DNA from 3 places in the Staphylococcus durrellii genome. Region 1 is predicted to be linked to each of the others. Evidence: riboswitches for the same ligand, from Rfam matches in the RefSeq annotation. Region 1 holds a riboswitch; each other region holds the start of a gene.
The links. A riboswitch is a leader RNA that binds a small molecule or an ion and turns the genes downstream of it on or off. The one in region 1 is predicted to bind thiamine pyrophosphate.
Positions count from the first base shown of each region.

Region 2: it holds a riboswitch for thiamine pyrophosphate, as region 1 does, so the genes downstream of both, ISP02_RS08235 (ECF transporter S component) here and ISP02_RS01450 (thiamine phosphate synthase) in region 1, are expected to answer to the same signal.
Region 3: it holds a riboswitch for thiamine pyrophosphate, as region 1 does, so the genes downstream of both, tenA (thiaminase II) here and ISP02_RS01450 (thiamine phosphate synthase) in region 1, are expected to answer to the same signal.

Region 1 is NZ_JADIIO010000001.1:346,460-348,736, reverse strand. Features, by position in the region: gene thiO (glycine oxidase ThiO) at 1-430, opposite strand, end outside; gene ISP02_RS01450 (thiamine phosphate synthase) at 423-1,007, opposite strand; TPP riboswitch at 1,088-1,197, opposite strand; gene xylB (xylulokinase) at 1,284-2,277, opposite strand, start outside.
Region 2 is NZ_JADIIO010000001.1:1,712,584-1,714,860, reverse strand. Features, by position in the region: gene ISP02_RS08240 (ABC transporter ATP-binding protein) at 1-381, opposite strand, end outside; gene ISP02_RS08235 (ECF transporter S component) at 394-969, opposite strand; TPP riboswitch at 1,058-1,157, opposite strand; gene graF (glycopeptide resistance-associated protein GraF) at 1,239-1,373, opposite strand; gene auxA (lipoteichoic acid stability factor AuxA) at 1,647-2,277, shown strand, end outside.
Region 3 is NZ_JADIIO010000001.1:795,268-797,544, forward strand. Features, by position in the region: gene ISP02_RS03725 (transglycosylase family protein) at 1-558, shown strand, start outside; TPP riboswitch at 685-782, shown strand; gene tenA (thiaminase II) at 859-1,539, shown strand; gene thiD (bifunctional hydroxymethylpyrimidine kinase/phosphomethylpyrimidine kinase) at 1,542-2,277, shown strand, end outside.

The sequences.
Region 1 (2,277 bases):
ATAATGCCATGATGTCTTCAATATTTAAATTATTACTCGTTAAACGATGAGCTTCTTTTTGTTCTAAAAGTCTTACATCCGGATTAACGTTTGCTAAAAAGTTATATTGTGCTATCACTTTGTTATTGTCTTTGGGTTCGTATGCTAACTTGATTAATCCTGTTTCTTTATATTCGATATCACTTCCAACTTCCGATAGCAGTTGTTCACTTAATTGTTTGAAATATTGCTGGGATTCCAAAGCCAAACGATACGTAGGACTATCGTTAGAAAACTCATTTTGTGCGCCTAACATGCCACCTGCCTTATAAGAAGCGTGCATGCCGTCGACATCTCTATCAATGATGCCTATTTTCAACTTATTATGTTTTAAATTACGTGCGACAGACATGCCCATGACGCCAGAACCGATAATGAGTACATCAAACATAATTTGACCACTCCTCTATAATTTTTCGTAAAGTTTGATTATCACTGTCATAAAATAATGAAATACCAGCAATTCCTGCAAAACCTGTCGGCAATTGTGGTAACGTGCGAATATTCACCCCACCTAGAGCAATAACTTTAATTTTTTTGTTCAGTACTTGCGTAATTTCGCTTTGCGACCTTGGTTCCTGATTAGGTTTGGATGATGTAGGAAAAACATGTCCAAACAATACATAATCACAACGCTGTTGTTGCGCATAAATTACACTTTCTTCACTGTGTGTAGACATACTAACTATCGCTTGAGGATGTTGAGTTTTAAAATTTTTTAGGGCACTATGATATTCACTGAAATGAATAGATGTCATAGCGCAAGCAATAAATACGTCTACATTGCTATGCACAGTCAATTTGTCTTTACTAATACCATGTTCAATAGCTTTTGTTATCCAATCAATGAGCTGAGACGTTGTCATAGGTGTACGTATAATCAGGCGGTCATAATAGCCCATAATAGATTGATAGTGCAAAATATCTTGCAAATTTAACAATTTATACGGTGTAATTGCTATAAACATTGGTGTTCACCTCTATATATAATAAAAAAACGTTATTTTTCTGGTTAGAAAAATAACGTTTATACTCAATTATAAAAATCGTCTAAGTAACGCCACTTTCCTACGCCAGTATGAACTGGATCAGGTTCCGGGAATTTCGAAATAATAATCTCAATCTCAGCCTTCTAAAAAGGCACTTCCAGTGGTTTATATTAAATTTTAATTTATTGTAAAATCAATTGATCGGTAATGTTAATGTAACTTATGTCTTTAGAAATTGCAAACCAGTACTACATATTAGTTAAGTTTACTTTTCTTAGTAAGCTCAAGTAATTTTTTTGTGATAGGTTGTGTTTGATTATAAACATCTTTGTATATTTCAAAGTAATTTTGATAAGCTACATGACATTCTTTATTTGGCTCAAAAATTTTATCTTTATGGATAAATTGTTCAACACATGATGCGATATCATCATACCATTCCAAACCCGTAGCAGCTATCATAGCTGCACCCATAGATGGTCCTTCTTCATGTTTTAGTTTATATACTTTTGCATTAAACACATCTGCTTGCAATTGTAACCAAAAATCACTTTTCGCACCGCCACCAATGGCAACAACTTCGTTTATATGCTTACCTTGAGAGCGCAAATATTCTATGGACTCGTATAACGAGTAAGTAATTCCTTCGACAACAGCACGAGCCATATCACCAAATGTATGCATACCACTTAATCCAATAAAGCTACCGCGAATATTAGCATCTCCATGTGGAGTACGTTCACCCGTTAGATAAGGTGCAAAAATCAATCCTCGGGCACCTATTTTAGATTGTTCGGCACATGACATAATTTCATCAAATGAGTAGTTTTGCGCACAATGACGTTTAAACCAATTCAGACTATAACCAGCTGAAAGTGTTACACCCATAGCATAAGATAAATTATTTACAGCGTGTTTAAACATATGAATATTATTACCATATACAGCCTCTTGCTTTGCTTCACAGGACAATATTACACCTGATGTCCCAATGCTACATAACGATTGATTAGGTTGAATGACTCCTGCCCCAATAGCACCGCAAGCATTATCACCACCACCTGCAAATACGGCAACTCTGTTTTTAATGCCTAGGTTTTCAGCAATCGACTGTTTCAAATACCCTACATGCGTATCTGAGGTAACCAGTGGTGGATAAATATTTGTAATACCAAATTGTCGGCCAACATCTTCTGACCATTGATTTGTCGACGGGTCTAATAACAATGTACTCGACGCATCGGACAAT
Region 2 (2,277 bases), 1.4 Mb from region 1:
AACGTATTGATCTTCGTCTACTGCCAAGCCTACTGATCTTAATGCTTGTGTAATTTGATTATCCATTTCTTGTCTAGGAACTTGTCTATTTTCTAAAATGAATGCCAATTCCTCATAAACTTTAGGCATACAAAATTGCGTATCAGGGTCTTGGAAAATAACACCACTATTAAAGTCTCTATCTAATTTGTCATATTTCAATGGTAGTTCTATTAAATCAGGTACAATACCACTCAACACATTTAATAAAGTGCTTTTCCCAGAACCTGAAGGGCCTAGTAATAGAACTTTTTCTTTATCTTTAATAGTTAGGTCTAATCCAGAAAAAATTTTTTTATTAGCGTTTGGGTATTTGAGGCGTAAGTTTTTTGCTACTAACACATGCAACGCTCCTTATAAATTATCATAATCTTCTTTAGATGATGGTCTAAATAATCTGGTTACACCCGTCTGATCGAGTGCTTTAACAATATAATATGAAAGTAAACCAGCGACTAATATGCCACCTAACAATCTAAAGAAGATATATAGTGTTAAATTCCAACTCGTTAGTGAAGCTAGATATCCATAGGCGAAGTCAATCGGGAATGTTGAAATAGCTGTTAATAAACCAGCTAAGATAGCGACAATCGCTTTTCTAGATTTATATTTAAAAATCGCAAATATAATTTCACAAGCTAACCCTTGTACAAAAGCGTAAATCATCGTAGCGATATCGAAGCGGCCCATAATTATTGTTTCTCCAGCACCTGCAGCAAATTCAGCTAATAAGGCAATACCTGCTTTAGGTATAATTAGATAGGCTACAATTGCTGCCATGAACCAGGCACCATAAGTGATTTCTTCAATGTGTAGTCCAGAAACTTGAAATGCTTTGTAGACAAAATTCCAGATATTATAAATAATTGCAAAAACGATAGCAATTAAAATTGTGACTAAAATTTCTGATAGTTTTAAACCTTTTGACATATAACATTCCTCCATAAAAAAACGCACAACCTCCCTAGAAGTTGTGCGTGATTATAGGCATATTCATACAAAAAATTAATAAATTAATTATTATAATTGTACACTTTCCTACGCTAGTCTCATCTAGATCAGGTTCAAAGGGTTTGAGGGTTACCTCATCTCAGTTATAAACACCCCTAGTGCGAATATTAAGTTTTAATTCATCCTTAATGTATGCTTTTAAACACTATTTGTCAAGGTTATAAATAGAAAACCGACTTATTTTCTAACTATTCGTATAAATCTTGGATATTTTTCATAGTTTCTTCGTGATTATCTGTACTATCTTCATTTTTACTTTTCAGTTCGTTTTCGGCATTTTTTGCTTGTTCAGCTACGTCTTTGTGTAAATCTTCATTAGTCATAAGTAACCACTCCTTATTTTAAGGTTTCGCTATATAAAGTTGTTATACAGATGTATTTACCTCCTCCACAAGATTTAAAACAAATAAATTATAATGCTATTGCAAGGAATCGTAAAAATAAGGTATTCTTAAGTAATTGAAGTTTGTTTAAATTGAAGCTAACTGTGGAAAGTTTAATGTGTGTATGTTGTATATCATACTATAGACTTATTTATCGGTTTTAATAAAGACAAGAATCATAAGTTCGTATATAATAACTTTGAGGTGAATGGTATGTCGTTTTTGAAAAAACACGCCGAAATATTATATAGCTATGTAATTGGTATAGTATCAATCTTAATTAGTGTCATTATATTACTTAATTTATCGCTAATTGATAAACTTAATGGCAAGGCTAAGATAGAATTACATATTCATAATGTTTGGGACTTTATTAATGCATTTTTTGGTGAAATTATCAGAGTTACGAGTAATTATATAGGTAGTTTCCCAATTATAAGTGCAATTTTGATTATTTTATTTGGAGCATTAGTAATTTGTTTAGGTTCTACATTATATCGTACGACTAAATATGATTATGATATTTCAATATTCTTTTTAGTAGTAGGTATTTTATATTTCTTAATTACAATTATTTTAATGACTCAAATTTATAGCTTTTTTGCTGTTTTATTTATAGTGCCATTCGCAATTCATATAGGATATATCGTCTACAAAGATGAATTGAATCCTAATCACCGTAAGTACCACTATCTTTGGATTATTTTTAGTTATGGCATTGTATATCTATTGACGCAAATTGTACTATATAGTCGTATAGACAGCGATCAAATTTTACCAATAGATATTTTAAGTATTAATACATTCTTTTTAATAATGTGGATATTAGGTCAAATGGCTATAT
Region 3 (2,277 bases), 450 kb from region 1:
TTTTCTTCAAATGGTCAAAACTGGTCTTGGAGTTATAATAAAGATGCTGGTAATGCTCAACAAGCTCAACCACAACAAAGTGGAGAAGCTCAACAACAAGAGCAACCACAACAAGGTGGAGAAGCTCAACAACAAGAGCAACCACAACAAAGTGGACAAGCTCAACAACAAGAACAATCACAACAAAGCGCTCAAACTCAACAACAAGAACAACCTAAACAACAACAAGCACCTCAAAATGAGCAAACTCAACAGCCACAACAAGAATCTACTTCAAGCTCAAACGATTCAAGTTCAAGTGATGACAGCGGTTCTTCAGTAAATGTTAACAGTCACTTAAAACAAATCGCTCAACGTGAATCTGGTGGCGACATTCATGCAACAAATGCATCAACTGGTGCATCAGGTAAATATCAATTCTTACAAACTACATGGGACTCAGTAGCACCTTCTCAATATCAAGGTCAACCAGCTTCATCTGCACCTGAATCAGTACAAGATAAAGCTGCAATGAAATTATACAATACTGAAGGTGCTTCACAATGGGTAACTGCATAATTTACCTATAAATTAAAAAATATGATTTAATAATATTAAGCGTTGCCTAATTAAAGGTAGCGCTTTTTTCTTGATTTTTTGCAAATTTCAAGGCTATTTGTTATCTTTAGTAAGAAAACATTATAATAAAACTACTAGGGGAGCCATTGGCTGAGATGATGTAAATCAGACCCTTAGGACCTGATTTGGTTAATACCAACGTAGGAAAGTAGTCTACATGTGCTTAATTTTTAATTTCGCCTAGTTAGGACTACATTCTTACGAGGAATGTAGTTTTTTTTATTAGGAGGAACTTTAGCAATGACATTTTCACAAGAGTTAAGAACAGCAGCTAAACCCATTTTAGCAAATATATATAATGATAATTTCATTCAACACATGCTAGCTGGAGATTTATCAGCCGAAGCAGCAAGATTTTACTTAAGAGCTGACGCATCGTATCTTAAAGAATTTGCAAACATCTATGCATTACTTATACCTAAAGTAAATACTATGGAAGATGTAAAATTTTTAGTAGAACAAATACAATTTATTGTAGATGGTGAAGTTGAAGCCCACGAGATAATAGCTAATTATATTGGAGAAGATTATGAAGAAATAGTGCAAGAGAAAGTATGGCCACCAAGTGGTGATCATTACATTAAACATATGTATTATAATGCATTTGTTAAAGAAAATGCTGCACACACAATAGCAGCAATGGCACCTTGCCCTTATGTATATCAGTATATCGCACGCCAAGCTTTAAAAGATGAAAGTTTAAACAAAAATTGCATATTAGCAAAATGGTTTGAATTTTATAGTACAGAAATGGAAGAACTCGTAAATGTTTTTGATAAATTATTAGATAAATTAACAGAAAATGTATCACAACAAGAACGAGATAGTATTAAAGAAAGTTATTTACAAAGTACTGTTCATGAACAAAACTTTTTTAATATGGCATATATTCAAGAATCATGGGATTTTGGAGGTAAATAAATATGAAAAAACCTAAGATAGCGTTAACGATTGCAGGAACCGACCCAACGGGAGGCGCTGGTGTTATGGCAGACTTAAAATCATTTCATGCCTGTGGTGTATATGGCATGGCAGCTATAACGAGTATCGTGGCGCAAAATACAAAAGGCGTTCAACATATTCACAATTTGACTCCACAATGGTTGGAAGAACAGTTAGATAGTGTATATGATGACGAATTACCTCAAGCTTTAAAAACAGGTATGATTGCGTCTAAAGCGATGATGGAATTAATACAATCATATATATCCAAACACCCAGAAATTCCATATGTAATTGACCCAGTAATGCTTGCTAAAAGTGGTGATTCACTAATGGATGACGAAGGTAAAAACAATTTGAAATCTATTTTATTACCACTTGCTACTGTAGCTACGCCTAATATTCCTGAGGCAGAAGAAATTACAGGATTAACAATTAAAAATGAAACTGATGTATACAAAGCTGGACATATTTTTATAAATGAAATAGGTAGTAAAGGCGTTGTTATTAAAGGTGGTCATGCTAATGATGATGAACAAAATTCTACAGATTATTTATTTATAAAAGATGAAGTTTACAAATTTACAGAACCACGTTTTGATACGCCTCATACACATGGGACAGGTTGCACATTTTCAGCTGTTATTACTGCTGAATTAGCAAAAGGGAAAACAATATATGATGCAGTACAAAAAGCGAAGAAATTTATTTCTATGA